Regions from separate parts of the Stenotrophomonas sp. YJH_SMC_21 genome, predicted to be linked through region 1. Evidence: predicted binding sites of a transcription regulator. Region 1 holds the regulator's gene; each other region holds the start of a gene.
What was found. Region 1 encodes FliA, which starts transcription of late flagellar genes. Its sites were predicted from a motif close to TAAAGTTTNNCNNNCNNNGGCCGATAA; they were not measured.
Positions count from the first base shown of each region.

Region 2: the regulator FliA is predicted to act here: its motif matches at 1,524-1,550, upstream of AC5P67_RS18610 (methyl-accepting chemotaxis protein).
Region 3: the regulator FliA is predicted to act here: its motif matches at 1,507-1,533, upstream of AC5P67_RS16875 (GGDEF domain-containing protein).
Region 4: the regulator FliA is predicted to act here: its motif matches at 1,501-1,527, upstream of AC5P67_RS01890 (methyl-accepting chemotaxis protein).

Region 1 is NZ_JCAFSU010000024.1:10,276-13,803, forward strand. Features, by position in the region: gene AC5P67_RS19585 (chemotaxis protein CheA) at 1-364, opposite strand, end outside; gene AC5P67_RS19590 (protein phosphatase CheZ) at 367-972, opposite strand; gene cheY (chemotaxis response regulator CheY) at 972-1,364, opposite strand; gene AC5P67_RS19600 (RNA polymerase sigma factor FliA) at 1,422-2,165, opposite strand; gene AC5P67_RS19605 (MinD/ParA family ATP-binding protein) at 2,162-3,049, opposite strand; gene flhF (flagellar biosynthesis GTPase FlhF) at 3,036-3,528, opposite strand, start outside.
Region 2 is NZ_JCAFSU010000020.1:24,781-28,308, reverse strand. Features, by position in the region: gene AC5P67_RS18620 (M23 family metallopeptidase) at 1-380, opposite strand, end outside; gene AC5P67_RS18615 (L,D-transpeptidase family protein) at 385-1,347, opposite strand; gene AC5P67_RS18610 (methyl-accepting chemotaxis protein) at 1,580-3,528, shown strand, end outside.
Region 3 is NZ_JCAFSU010000015.1:99,349-102,876, reverse strand. Features, by position in the region: gene egtD (L-histidine N(alpha)-methyltransferase) at 1-158, opposite strand, end outside; gene egtB (ergothioneine biosynthesis protein EgtB) at 155-1,426, opposite strand; gene AC5P67_RS16875 (GGDEF domain-containing protein) at 1,577-2,857, shown strand; gene AC5P67_RS16870 (YchJ family protein) at 2,861-3,253, opposite strand; gene AC5P67_RS16865 (sulfite exporter TauE/SafE family protein) at 3,356-3,528, shown strand, end outside.
Region 4 is NZ_JCAFSU010000001.1:421,910-425,437, reverse strand. Features, by position in the region: gene AC5P67_RS01905 (response regulator transcription factor) at 1-53, shown strand, start outside; gene AC5P67_RS01900 (VOC family protein) at 76-447, shown strand; gene AC5P67_RS01895 (arylamine N-acetyltransferase family protein) at 513-1,352, opposite strand; gene AC5P67_RS01890 (methyl-accepting chemotaxis protein) at 1,556-3,528, shown strand, end outside.

The sequences.
Region 1 (3,528 bases):
ACTGCGCGATCAGGTCCGGCGGCGCATAACCCGGCTCGGTGCCGGAGGACACGGCGTCCAGCATCGACTGCAGGTAGTCCAGCGATTGCTGGGCGGCGTCGAAGTGGTGGGCCTGCAGCACCGCCTGCCCGGCACGCGCGATGCCCAGGGCCTCTTCAGCGGCGTGGCACAGCTCGACCATCGCAGTGACGCCAAGGAAGCCGGCACCGCCCTTGAGCGTGTGGTATCCACGGAACACCGCGTTGAGCTGCTCGGTGTCCTGCGGTGCCTGCTCCAGCGACACCAGCTGTTCGCCCAGGCGATCCAGGATTTCCTGTGCCTCGATGATGAAATCGGCAGTGATGTCGTCGGATACCGCGCTCATGCTTACAGCCCCAGATCCGACAACAGGTCGTCGGCGTCGTTCTGCGAGACCGCGTGGCGGTCCAGTCCCTTCAGTGCCGGCCCGGCCAGTTCCGGGTCGGTGCGATGCTGTTCCGGCGGCAGGCCGAGTGCGCCGAAGCCCTCGTGCACGCGGCGGACGATGCCGACCACGCGACGGATGATCTGCCCGGTCAGGTCCTGGTAGCTCTGGGTCAGGGCGATCTCGGTCAGGTTGTGGCGGATGCGCTCGAGCTGCGCGTCCTGGCCCGGCTGCAGGCCTTCAGCACGCAGCTGTTCGGTCAGGCTGCGGCATTCCTCGGCCAGGTCCAGGGTACGGTGCGTGGCCTGTTCGGTCATGGCCACCACGTGGTCCAGGCGTGCGCAGGCGTCGTCCAGCTCACCGGCCTCGCTGGGCACGGTCGGCAGCTCACCCAGTGCCTGCCCCAGCTCGCGGGCCAGCCGCGAGAGGCCGCTCATCATCGGCTGCGTTCGCAGCGCGACCAGTCCGTCGATGCGCTGCCGCCAGGCGGCCTCGTCACCGGACTCGAGTGCGTCCAGGGCTTCCTGCAGGCGCAGGGCGAGGGCGCTCTTGTCGACCGTGGTATCCATCAGGCGCTGGCCGCCAGGCGTTCGAAGATCTTGCCGAGCTTCTCTTCCAGCGTCTGCGCAGTGAACGGCTTGATGATGTAGCCGTTCACGCCGTTCTGGGCGGCTTCGATGATCTGTTCGCGCTTGGCTTCGGCGGTGACCATCAGCACTGGCAGGGTCTTCAGCTTGGCATCGGCACGGATCGCCTTCAGCAGCTCGATGCCGGTCATCACCGGCATGTTCCAGTCGGTGACCACGAAATCGAACGGCTGGCTCTGCAGCAGCGACAGCGCGGCATGCCCGTCCTCGGCTTCGGCGGTATTGGTGAAGCCCAGATCGCCCAGCAGGTTCTTGACGATCCGACGCATGGTCGAGAAGTCATCGACGATCAGGATGCGCATGTTCTTGTTCAAAGCAGAGTTCCTTTGTTGTTCATTCCGGGCGGCCGGGGGCAGCCGCCTCGGGCATGTTCATTCTTCCAGGCCGGCGTCCGCCGCCTCGAAAATCTTGAGCCGGCCACGCAGGCGCAGCACCGCCTGGCCGTGGATCTGGCAGACGCGCGACTCGCTCACGCCGAGCACCGCGCCGATCTCCTTCAGGTTCAGTTCCTGCTCGTAGTAGAGCGAGAGCACCAGCTGTTCGCGCTCGGGCAGGTGGCCGATGGCCTTGCCCAGCTCGCGGCCGAACTCACCACGCTCCAGCACCTGCTGCGGGGTCGGGCCGCCCTGGGCGACGGTGTCCAGCTCGCCCTGGTCCTCGATGCGCGACTCCAGGCTCAGCACCTGGCCACGTGCGGCGTCTTCCATCAACCGCAGGTATTCGGGCAGCGGCATCTCCATCGCGGCGGCCACTTCGGTGGCGCTGGCGGCGCGGCCGCTGCTCTGTTCCAGGCGGCGAATGGTGGCGGCGGCATCGCGTGCACGGCGGTGCACGGAGCGCGGCACCCAGTCGCCACGGCGGATCTCGTCGATCATCGAACCGCGGATGCGGATCGAGGCATAGGTCTCGAACGAGGCGCCCTGGTCGGCGTCATAGCTGCGCGACGCTTCTATCAGGCCCATCATGCCGGCCTGGATCAGGTCGTCCACTTCAACGCTGGCCGGCAACCGCGCGGCCAGGTGGTGGGCGATGCGCCGCACCAGGTCCGAATGCTGGGCGATGACCTCGTTGGCCGCCGAGCGCTGGACTTCCCTGTACTGGGCTGCGCCTTTCATGCGGCCACCCCGCGCTGCTTGAGGATGCGCTCGAGGAAGAACTCGACGCCGCCACGCGGTTCGGTCGGCGCCTGCCAGCGTGCGGTGCGACGCGCGATCTCGGTGATCGCCAGCGCGGCCGGGCTGGACGGGTAGGCCTTCACCACCGGCTGCTGGCGCTGCACCGACAGGCGCAGCCAGTCGTCCTGCGGCACGCAGCCCAGGTAGTTCAGCGAGACATCGGCGAGGAATTTCTCGCAGACGCGGGTCAGCTTTTCGTACAGCACGCGGCCCTCGTTGGGGTCGCGCACCATGTTGGCCACTACCTGGATGCGGTCCACGCCGCGTTCGCGCGACAGCACCTTGATCAGCGCGTAGGCGTCGGTGATCGAGGCCGGCTCGTCACAGACCACCACCACGGTGTCCTGCGCGGCCTGGCAGAAGGTCAGCACGCCGTCGGTGATGCCTGCGGCGGTGTCCACCACCATGATGTCCAGTTCGCGTTCCAGCTCGGAGAACACGTTGACCAGGCCGACGTGCTCTGCCGGGGCCAGCTCGGCCATGTGCCGGCGGCCGGACGCGGCCGGCACCACCAGCACGCCGTTCGGGCCTTCGACGATGACGTCGTCCAGCGAGCAGCGGCCGGCGACCAGGTCGGCCAGCGTGAAGGTCGGGTTCAGCCCCAGGATCACGTCGATGTTGGCCAGGCCCAGGTCGGCGTCCAGCAGCAGCGTGCGCTTGCCCATGCCGGCCAGTGCCACCGCCAGGTTGGCGGACACATTCGTCTTGCCCACGCCGCCCTTGCCGCCAGTGACGGCAATGGTGCGCACAGGGCCGAGCGGCTCGCTGCGGGTGGCCGACAGCGGGAAGGTCTTGGTCAGCTTGGCGTACTCACGCGACGGCATGGTTCAACTCCGGGTTGCAGGGCATATCGGCCGCGCGGCGCAAATCTTCAAGGCGAAGTACGAGATTGGCCGCACTGGCCCGGTGCAGGTCCTCCGGAACATCCTGGCCATCGGTCACCCAGGTGATCGGCAGGGCGTGGTCCACGGCCACTGACAGGGCGTTGCCGAAGCGGCCGGTCTCGTCCAGCTTGCTCAACACCAGGCCCTGCAGGTTGGCGGCGCCGAAGCGGCGGACCACCTCGTCCATGTCGCCGAAGCTGGTGTTGGCCGGCAGCACCAGCAGGGTGCGTACCTGGCGGGCGGCGCGCAGCCACTGCAGCTGCGCGGCCAGCGCGCGGTCGCGCGGGCCCAGGCCGGCGGTGTCGATCAGCACCAGCTTGTAGTCCTTCAGGCGTTCCAGCAGCTGGTCCAGGTCGGTGCCGCTGTTGGCCTCGTGCACCGCGATGCCGAGCTGGCGGCCGTAGCCGTACAGCTGCTCG
Region 2 (3,528 bases), on a different contig from region 1:
TTGAACAGTTTTTCCACCGTGCCATCGGCCACTGCCAGCACCGGCGTACCGGCGGTGGCCATGATGTCGATGGCATCGTGCACGCGGCCTTCGCTACGCGCATCGGTGAACGTGTCGCGCAGCTGGGAGGCCAGGACGCCCTGTACCGGCAGCAGCAGACCCGACGGCGCATCCGCAGTCCGCGCGGCTGACGGTGCGATGGCGGCGGGGGCAGGGGCCGTGTCGAGCGGCGCTACCGATCCCTTGGCCGGCGCCACAGCGGCTGCCGGTTGTGCTTCCGGCAGCGAGGCGGCTACCGGCTCGCCTGCATCGCGGCGCAGCCACCAGCCGGCCCCCAGTCCCAGCAGCACGCCCAGCACGATCAGCTGCGAAAGACGCATCGGCTCACTCCTGCATCACCACGGGGACGGAGGTATCCACCGCATCGGCCACGCGCAGCGCATCCCAGTTGGTCATGCGCACGCAACCATGTGACTCGGTCTTGCCGACATGGCCGGGCTCGGGCGTGCCATGCAGGCCGTAGTGTGGCTTGGACAGGTCGATCCAGACCCGGCCGACTGGATTGTTCGGGCCCGGCGGCAGTGTCGCCTTCTTTTCGCCCTTGCGCGCATCCCAGAACAGCTTGGGGTTGTAGTGGAACGGCGGGTCGCGATACACGCCCAGGATCTTCCATTCGCCGATCGGCAGCGGATCATGCTGGCTGCCGGAGGAAACCGGCACCTGAGCGATCACCTTGCCTTGCGCATCCAGCAGCTGCAGGCTGGAATCGGACTTGTCGACGACCACCTTGGCCGCCTTCGGTAGCGGCGATGGTGCGATATTGGGCACCTGGATGCGGTTGCCCGCCTTGCTCAGATCCACGCCCGGATTGAGCAGCTTCAACAGCTCAGGGGATGCGTGGAAGCGTTCGCCCAGCGACTCTTCGACGTTGTTGAAGCCCAGCGATTTCAGTTTGGCCTGTGCGGCGGGGCCCTTCGGCACCGCCTGGAACGGCCCGGCGACATCCTCGCTGGTCAGCGTGTAGCTGGCCAGGGGGGTGACCGTATCAGCCTGCAGGGCCTGCCAGGTCGCGTCGTCCAGTTCACCGGTGACGGTCAGGCCGTGCGCTGCCTGGAAACCCGACACCGCGCGCCGCTGGTTGCTGCCCACTTCACCGTCGATCTGGCCGGGCGAGAAATTCGCGCGATCCAGCAGCACCTGGGCATGCAGGGCGGAACGTGCTGCGGTGTCCGGTCCGGCCTTCTCGGCGATGGGGGCGGGCAGTCCAGGCGGCGGTGCCTGCGCGAACGCCGGCGATGCCAGCAGCGAGAGAGCGAGCAGGGTGGATCGGTACACGGGTAATGGCATTGGGAACTCCAGCAGATGACGCCACCACCTTGCCTGCAGGCCGCGCCGAGCCGCCGTGAAAGAGATCTGACGTCTGCATGAGCAGTCGGGTCGTTGCGCCACCGTCCCCGCGCGGGTGCCGCCGGCCAAGGGCTCACCAAGGTGAATGGTGCCCCACGCCGTTGGCGGTTGGCGATCAAGATTGCCTGGCGGGCCGCCGATAACGCCACATCCCCCCGTTTTGGATGTACCGATGAACTACTTGAGGAATGTCAGGGTTGCCTGGCGTCTTGGGCTGGGCTTTGGCCTGTTGCTGCTGTTGGTTGCGGCCGTGGTGGCCACCGGCGCCACCGCCAGTGTCGTGCAGAAGCGCGCGATGCAGCAGGTGGTCGATGTCAGCGTGGCCAAGGTGCGCCTGTTGTCGCAGATGCTCGATGCCAACAACCAGATGATGGTCGTTCGCCGCGAGATGCTGATCCGCCAGGGCGATGACCGTGGCCATGATGAGCAGCGCATCGCCGATCTGGTCAAGCGCTATGAGGCCAGTTGGACGGCCTACCAGGCGCTGCCCAGCGACGCCGAGGGCAAGGCCATTGCCGAAACCATCGCCGCCAAGCGTGCCATCGCGCGTCCGCTCAACAAGCAGACCAGCGAACTGATGGAGCAGGGCGACTACCCGGGCGCCGTGGCGCTGACCCTGGGCCCGGTGCAGGAAGCCGCCAACGGCTGGAACAAGGCGCTGTCCGATGGCGTGGACTTCGAGGAGAAGGAAAGCCGTGAGGCTGCTGCCGAGGCAATCCGCCTGGGCGAGCGTAGCCTGCTGCAGTTGCTGGTGCTGGGCGGCGTTGCACTGCTGGTCGGCATCGCCGCCTCGGTGATGATCGGGCGCAGCCTGACCGGCCCGCTGGCCCGCGCGGTGAACCTGGCCGAGCGCTTGTCCAGGGGCCAGCTGGATCAGGAGTTCCGCCTCGGCGGCCGTGACGAACTGACCCAGTTGGGTGAGGCGATGGCCAGCGTGCGCCAGAGTGTGCAGGCGGCGATCGGCGCACAGCTGCAGATGGCCGAACAGCACGAGGCGGGTGCGATCCGCTACCGCATGGACGCCAGCGCCTTCCCCGGCGATTTCGGCCGCATGGTGCAGGCCACCAACAGCCTGGTCGAATCGCACGTGCAGGTGGAGCTGCTGATGGCTGAAGTGATGCAGCGTTACGCCATCGGTGACCTCAGCCGCGACCTGCCGGACTACCCGGGCGAGAAGGGTACGCTGACCCGCACTCTGGCCGCAGTGAAGCAGAGCCTGATGGCGATCAACGCGCAGATCGACGCACTGGCCCGGGCCGCGCGCGCCGGTGATTTCAGCATGCGTGGCGACGCCGCTGCGTTCCAGTTCCAGTTCAAGGCGATGGTCGAGCACCTCAACGGCATGATGGCCAGTTCGCAGGCCAGCATCGCTGATGTCTCCGATGTGCTGCGTGCGATCTCGCACGGCGACCTGACTGCACGCATGGACGGCGAGTACGACGGTGTATTCGCCCGCATGCGTGACGACGCCAACACCACCACCGCGCAGCTGACCGGCATCGTGCGTGGCATCCAGGTGGCCGCCGACAGCATCAACAACGCGGCGCAGGAACTGGCTGCCGGCAACAACGACCTGTCGCGCCGCACCGAGCAGCAGGCCGCCAACCTGGAAGAAGCCGCCGCATCGATGGAGGAACTGACCTCGACTGTGCGCCAGAATGCCGAGCTCGCTCGTCAGGCCGACAGTGAAGCGCATGCCGCCGGTGCCGCCGTACGCGAAACCGAGCAGGCGATGGCGCAGATGGCGTCGGTGATGGGTGAGATCGATCAGTCCTCGGCACGCATCTCGGAAATCTCCACCGTGATCGACGGCATCGCGTTCCAGACCAACATCCTGGCGCTGAATGCTGCGGTTGAAGCCGCGCGTGCAGGTGAGCAGGGCCGTGGTTTTGCCGTGGTCGCCAGCGAGGTACGTACGCTCGCACAGCGTGCCGGTGTCGCCGCCAAGGAGATCAAGGAGCTGATCGAAGACGCTGCTGCCAAGGTGAAGAGTGGCCTGGCGGTGACCGTTGAATCGGAAGCCGCGATCGCCCGCGTGGCCCAGGCCAGCTCGCGCACCACGCAGCTGATGAGCGACATCGCAGCGGCCAGCAAGGAACAGGCCGCCGGTATCGAGCAGGT
Region 3 (3,528 bases), on a different contig from region 1:
ATCTGCTCGAACAGGCGCGAGCCGCGCGCATCGTAGAAGTACTTGGACGGCAGCTGGCGCGGCGTGCGCGACAACCCGGCCACCACGTCGGTGAGGATCTGCTGGCGGCTGGGGGTGAGATCGGTCAGCGCCTGCAGTGCGTCGTGCACCGTACTCATGCGAGGTCCCTGGCCAGGCGCAGCCCGGAGAACTGCCAACGCGCCGGGGGCATGAAGAAGTTGCGGTAGCTGGCACGCACGTGGCCAGGCGGCGTGGCGCAGCTGCCACCGCGCAGCACCCATTGCCCGCACATGAACTTGCCGTTGTATTCACCGAGGTTGCCGGCGAAAGGGCGGAAGCCCGGGTAGGCGCCATACGCGCTGTGGGTCCATTCCCATACATCGCCGAACAGCTGACGCAGTCCACTGCCCCCTGCAGCCTGCGGGTGCAGCCGATCGTCATCGGCAAAATGACCGCGAGGCGGCAGCGTTGCGGCGGCAGCCTCCCACTCGAACTCGCTGGGCAGGCGCGCACCGGCCCAGCGGGCGCAGGCATCGGCCTCGTAGTAGCTGAGGTGGCAGACCGGCGCATGCGGATCCAGTTCGCGCCAACCGCCCAGGGTGTACTCGCGCTGCAGGGCGTCATCCCAGTACAGCGGGTGCTGCCAGCCCTCGGCTTCGCGCAGCGCCCAGCCTTCGCTGAGCCACCAGCGCGGTTCGCGGTAGCCGCCGGCGTCGATGAAGGCGCGGTACTCGGCATTGCTGACGGGGCGCTCGGCCAGTGCGTGCGCGGGGAGCAGCACGCGATGCGCCGGCGATTCGTTGTCGTAGGCGAAGGCGGTGTGCTGCGGCCATGCTGCGGCGCCGATGGTGACGATGCGCTCGGGCGACTCGATCCAGCCCTGCGCACTGGCAGCGCTGGTTGCAGGCTGCAGGTCCTCGCGGTAGGCCGGCTGCAACGGATTGCACCAGAACGCGTGCTTGATGTCGGTGAGCAGCAGTTCCTGGTGCTGCTGTTCGTGCTGCAGGCCCAACTGCAGGTGCTGCAGTGCCTGCTCATCAAGGTCGCCTGCCGCCAGCCGCGATTGCACCTGTGCATCGACCTGCTGGCGGTAGTCGCGCACCTGCTGCAGCGATGGCCGCGACAGCAGCCCACGCTGCGGCCGGGCATGCGCCGGGCCGAGGCTCTTGTAGTAGCTGTTGAACAGGTAGTCCCAGGCAGGGTCATGCGCCGGTGCAGGTGGGAAGCCGGCCAGCACGAAGCGTTCGAAGAACCAGGTGGTGTGGGCCAGGTGCCATTTGCTCGGGCTGGCATCGGCCATGCTCTGCAGCATGGCATCTTCGGCGCTGAGGGGGGCTGCCAGCTGCATGCTGCGGTTCCGCACACATGCGTACTGGCGGGCGAGATCGCGCTGCGGGGCAGCGACGGCGGTGGCTACGCTGTCCATCCGGGCAGCATCTGCGCAACAGGGTGAGTGCCATGTCATCGTTCGACGTCAACGCGTTCACATGCGTGACCATCCCGCATTCAAGAAGCCGGTGCGAACGCCGCTAACGGCAATGCTGCGGCCGCGTCGTCACCGCGCTGGAATTCCTGCTTGCCCCTGCATCCGCTCCGCCAGCCTGCGCATTACCTGTTCGTGCTGCCCGCCGTGCTGGTTGCCGTGGTGCTGTGGGCAGCACTGGGCAACGAAGACGTTGCCAGCCCGGCCCAACGCATCCTGCCCTGGCTGCTGGCCTGCCTCGGCGCCGGCCTTGCCCTGCTCTACCACCAGGTGCGTACGCTCTGCCTGCTGCTGGTGGTGGCGGTCATGTTCGCGCTGCTGCACCAGGACGTGGGCGGCTACCTGCACAGCGGCCACGTCACGTCGCTGACACCGCTGCGCTTCCATGCCATTTCGGCCTGGTTGCCCTTGCTGTTCGCGGGCCTGGCATTGTGGCCCGAGCGCGGGCGGCGCCGCCACGACCTGCTGTTGCGCTCCGTCGCCAGCGGCACGGCACTGCTGATCTTCCTGCTGCTGGCCACGCAGCAGCCGCGCGGCATGCACGATCTGCTGTCCAACCGCCACTGGAGCTGGATTCCGGCCGACTGGAACGCGCTGGCACAGCTGCCAGCGCTGCTGTTCCTTCTGGCAACCGCCGCGCTGGGCTGGCAGGCCTGGCGGCATCCGCGCCCATTGCACACGGCGATGCTGCTGGCCCTGCTGTGCCTGTGGTGGATGCTGCCACGGGTGTTCCTGCAGCCGGTGCTGCTGCCGGCACTGGCCAGCGCGGCCCTGCTGCTGATGCTGGGCGCGATGCTGCAGGAGTCCTTCCATATGGCCTTCCGCGATGAGCTGACCGGCCTGCCGGGGCGCCGCGCCTTCAATGAGACCCTGCAGCGGGCGCGCGGCACCTACAGCATCGCGATGGTGGACGTGGACCACTTCAAGTCGTTCAACGACACCCACGGCCACGACACCGGCGACGATGTGCTGCGCCTGGTGGCCTCGCGCCTGGACCGGGTGGGCGATGGTGGCCGGGCATTCCGCTATGGCGGCGAGGAGTTCGCGGTGGTGTTCCTGGATCGTCCCGCAGCGGCCTGCGTGGATGCAGTCGAGGCGCTGCGGCAGACCATCGAGGACACCCGCATGCAGCTGCGCGACCGGAGCACGCGCAGCCGCGACGATGAAACCGGGCGCCGGCAGCGCGGACGCGGCGGAAGCGGGCAGACGGTGCAGGTGACGGTGAGCATCGGGCTGGCAGACAGCCGCGTGGATGAGCGGCCAGCGGCAGTGATCAAGGCCGCCGACCAGGCGCTGTACGCAGCCAAGGACGGTGGCCGCAACCAGGTCCGCGCGCATGCCGGCCAGCGCGTGCTGGCGGCACGCGGCGGCTGAGGCTCACACCGCGTCGAGGTAGTACCAGCGGCCGTCGACGCGCAGGAAGCGGCTGTGCTCGGCCATCTTCACCGCGCTGCCGCCGCCCACGCGGTAGCGGGCGGTGAAGCGCACTTCGGCGCTGTCGGCGCCGGTGACAGTGTGCTCGTGCACGGTCAGGCCCAGCCAATGCGTACGCTGGCCGGGCGCATCATCCAGCGACAACTCGGCCGGACGGGTATCCGGATGCCAGCTCTGGCGCAGATAGTCCGCCAGCCCCCGCACATAGGCGCTGTAACGCGATCGCATCAGGCGCTCGGCATCGGGGGCGGCCTCACCGGCATGGAAACGGCCACAGCAGGCGGCGTACTCGGCGGGAAGGCCGCAGGGGCAGGGATCGGTGGGTTTTCGGCTCATGCGGACATTGTCGCCGGGTTGTGCGGATGGATCCACGCGGGGCACCGGTCAACCAGTGCAGGACAGGCGTATGCTGTCGCGCCCCCATATCGATTGATCGCCGTGCTGGAACTGGTTCCCCCTGAGTTGTGGTGGCTGGTGGTCATCGCCTTCATCGCCGGGCTGGTCGATGCCGCCGTCGGTGGTGGTGGGCTGGTGCAGCTGCCTGGCCTGTTCACGGTGCTGCCGCAGCAGACGCCGGCGATGCTGTTTGGTACCAACAAGTTCAGTTCGAT
Region 4 (3,528 bases), on a different contig from region 1:
CCCGCGATCGCACCCGTGCGGTGCTGAAGGCGATTACCCTGCGCATCATCTGAGTGGACCGAGCAAGGAGTGCCAGTGAACCCGATCCTGCATGTGGAAATCCCGGCCAGTGACCTGGACCGTGCCATCACGTTCTACCAGCGGTGGCTGCAGGTCGCGGTGGACGAACCTGTCGTGCTGCACGACTGCCGGATGGCCTACCTGCCGTTCTCCGATGAGGCCGCCGGTGCCAGCATTGCGCTGGTGCTCGGCGCGGACTACCGGCCTTCCGAACAGGGGGCGCGCGTCTACATCGGCGTCGATGACCTGGATGCGAGCCTGGAGCGAGCACTGCAAGCGGGCGCCGAGCTGTGCTTCGGACCCGCCGATGCGGGCGACTGGCGCGTGGCCGAGATCCGCGACAGCGAAGGCAATCGCATTGCGCTGCAGGCGCGCGCTGCTCTGTAGAGCCGAGACCACGCTCGGCTGCTGTTGGCCCAGCCGCTCCAGCTCAGCCGAGCATGGGCTCGGCCCTACAAGGTCGCGGCGCGCGAGCGCTGCAGCCAGTCATTGATGGCCGGGTCCAGTCGCGGGTCGTCCGGTAGCTGCATGCCGAAGCGCTGTTGCAGCACGGCACGCACATCACCCACATCATGCAGCGGGCGCTTGTCCGGTGCCTGCCCGGGGCGATACTCGGTGTAGTTGCCGCTGCCGATGGTGCGGCGCCAGTCCGGCCCGGTCAGCGACGCGCGCAGCTGCCCGGGGAAACTGGAATCGGGATGGGTGCACACGTACCAGTTGCCCACCACGTTGTCGATCGGTGCCGGCGCCTGCAGGTCGAACCGATACATCGCCCGCCAACCATCGTTGGACTCGGCCGACAGCACGAAATCACCCTCGTCGGGCAGGCGCTGCAGCAGATAGCGTTCGTGCGGCGTGGCCTGCGGCTGCGGATCATGCAGGCGCAGCGGCACGGTCGGGGTCAGGCTGCCGAAACCGGCATCCACCAGCCAATCGTCGCTGTCTACGTTCACGCGCAGCAGCAGGTGGGTACGCGGGGTCAGTTCGCCGTCCTGGGCGGCCAGCAGTACCCGCGCGCTCAATGGCTGCGCATCGAAGCCCAATGCCTGCAGCAGCGCCAGCAACCCGCCATTGAGTTCGAAGCAGTAACCACCGCGGCGCTCGTCGAGCAGCTTGCGCTGCACGCTGTCCAGGTCGATCGGCACCGCATCGCGCAGCAGGCAGCTGAGGGTCTCGAAGGGCAGCAGTGCGTTGTGGCGCTGCTGCAGCAGGGTCAGGCCGGCCAGGGTCCGCGGTGGCGGTGCATCCAGCTGCAGGCGCTGCAGGTAGCGGGGGACATCGAGCGTCGTCATGGAGACACCGGGCGGGGGAGGGGCGTCCACTGTGTTCCCCAAACCGGGGTTGAGGTCAAGCGCGGTGGCCGTGTCATGCCTCCGTCGCCTGCACCCGGTACAAAGGCCGCGTCCACCAGCGATGGGGGGACGCAGACGAAGAAAGCGCTAAAGTTGTCCTGAGTCAGGCCGATACAGGTGCGTCTTTCCGCCTGGAGTCTGTCATGTCGGCCGTTGTCCCCCACCTCCGGTCCCTGCGCACGCGCCTTGCTGCGTTGCACTCGGCGTCCCCCGGGCTGCTGCGCTGGCTGCAGCCACATCGGCTCAGCGTGGCCAACAAGCTCAAGGCCACACTGTGGATCTGCGGCCTGGGCCTGGTGGCGATCGCTGCTGTCTACGCCTGGACTGGCCATGCCAACGCACTGGCTGCGCGCAGCCAGGCCAGCTACCAGCGCGGCAGCGATCTGGCTGCCAGCCTGTCCACGCGGGTGGCCGAAGCGCGTCGCCTGCAGACCCAGTATGCACGCAGTTTCGATGATGCCGACCGCGCGCAGCTGTTGGCCACGCAGAAGGCGTTGCAGACCGATCTGCAGGCGCTGCGCGCGATGCCGATGGATGCGGGCCGGCGCAAGGCCCTGCAGGCGCTGACCGAAGCCGCCGACGCGTTCTCGCAGGGTGTGGCCGCCCTGTTCGAACGGGTCGACGAGATGGGCCGTGGTGATGCCGGCCTCGCCGCGCAGCTGCAGCAGGCAGCCGACACCCTGCAGGCGCAGGTGGATGTGCAGCAGCGGCCCGCGCTGGCGCTGTCCCTGCAGAAGATGCGAAGGCAGGAGGCACTGCTGCTGCTCGACGGTGATTCCACCCACGCCGACCGCGCCAGCGAGGAGAAGCTGCCGTTCGACCTCGCGCTGGCGGGCCTGCCTGCGGATGTGCAGGACACCCTGCGCACCGGGATGGAGGCGTATCAGGCCGCACTGCTGGGGTATACCGCTGCCCGCGTCGGCCTGGATGTGGAAGCGCAGTCGCTGCTGGATACCGCCACGGGCGTAGCGCCGGCGTTGGCCGCATTCCAGCAGGCACAGGTGGCGGCGCTGGCCAGGGCGCAGGCACGCCAGCAGGCCGGCGCGCGCACCATGAGCGTGGTGTTCGCACTGACCCTGCTGCTGGTGGCCGGCGTGCTGATCACCAGCCTGGTGCTGGTGCTGCGTGCGGTGCGCCAGCCGATCCAGGACACCCTGCGTTTCGCCAGCGACATCGCCGACGACCGCCTCGACACCACCCTGCGCGTCTACAACGCCAACGATGAAATCGGCCAGCTGGCCCAGCGCCTGGTCGACATGCAGCAGCGCCTGCGCGCGCGCATCGAGACCGAGCGTGCGGTGGCCCGCGGCAACACCCGCGTGCGCCAGGCATTGGACAGCGCACAGGCCGGCTTGATGGTGATCGATGCCGAAGGCCTGGTGGCGTACGCCAATCCGGCGCTGCTGGAGCAGCTTGCACTCCGGCTTGAAGATCTGGTGGGGAGCGATGCGGTACGCCTGCATCCGGCACTGGCCAGCCTGGCTGGCGTGCGCCAGCGCGAGGAGCGCGAGATCGGTCATGCCGGCGTCCGCTACCAGTTGATCGCCAATGCCATCACCGACGAAGGGCATTTCCTCGGCGTGGCAGTGGAGTGGCGCAGCCGCGCGCTGGAAACGCTGCTGGAAACCGAAGTGGCAGCACTGGTCGACGCCGCCGCACATGGCGACCTGCACGGCCGCATCGCGCTGGAGGGAAAACAGGGCTTCGTGCGCACGTTGTCGACCAGCATCAACCGCCTGCTGGCGACCTTCGAGACCAACCTCGGCGATCTGCAGGCGCTTCTGGCGGCGCTGGCCCGTGGTGACCTCAGCGTGCGCATGGAAGGTGAGCTGCAGGGCGTGTTCGCACGAATGCGCGACGATGCCAACGCCACGGTCGCGCAACTGGGCCGCATCGTCACCCGCATCCAGCAGGCGACGTCCAGCCTCGACACCGGCGTTGGTGAGATCGTTGCCGGGCACCATGATCTGTCGCAGCGTACCGAACAGCAGGCGGCCAACCTGGAAGAGACGGCAGCGTCGATGCACGAGTTGACCGACACCGTTGGCCGCAATGCCGATGCCGCGGGCCGCGCCGATGCCCTGGTGCAGGGGGCGGCCGCGGTGGCCCAGCGCGG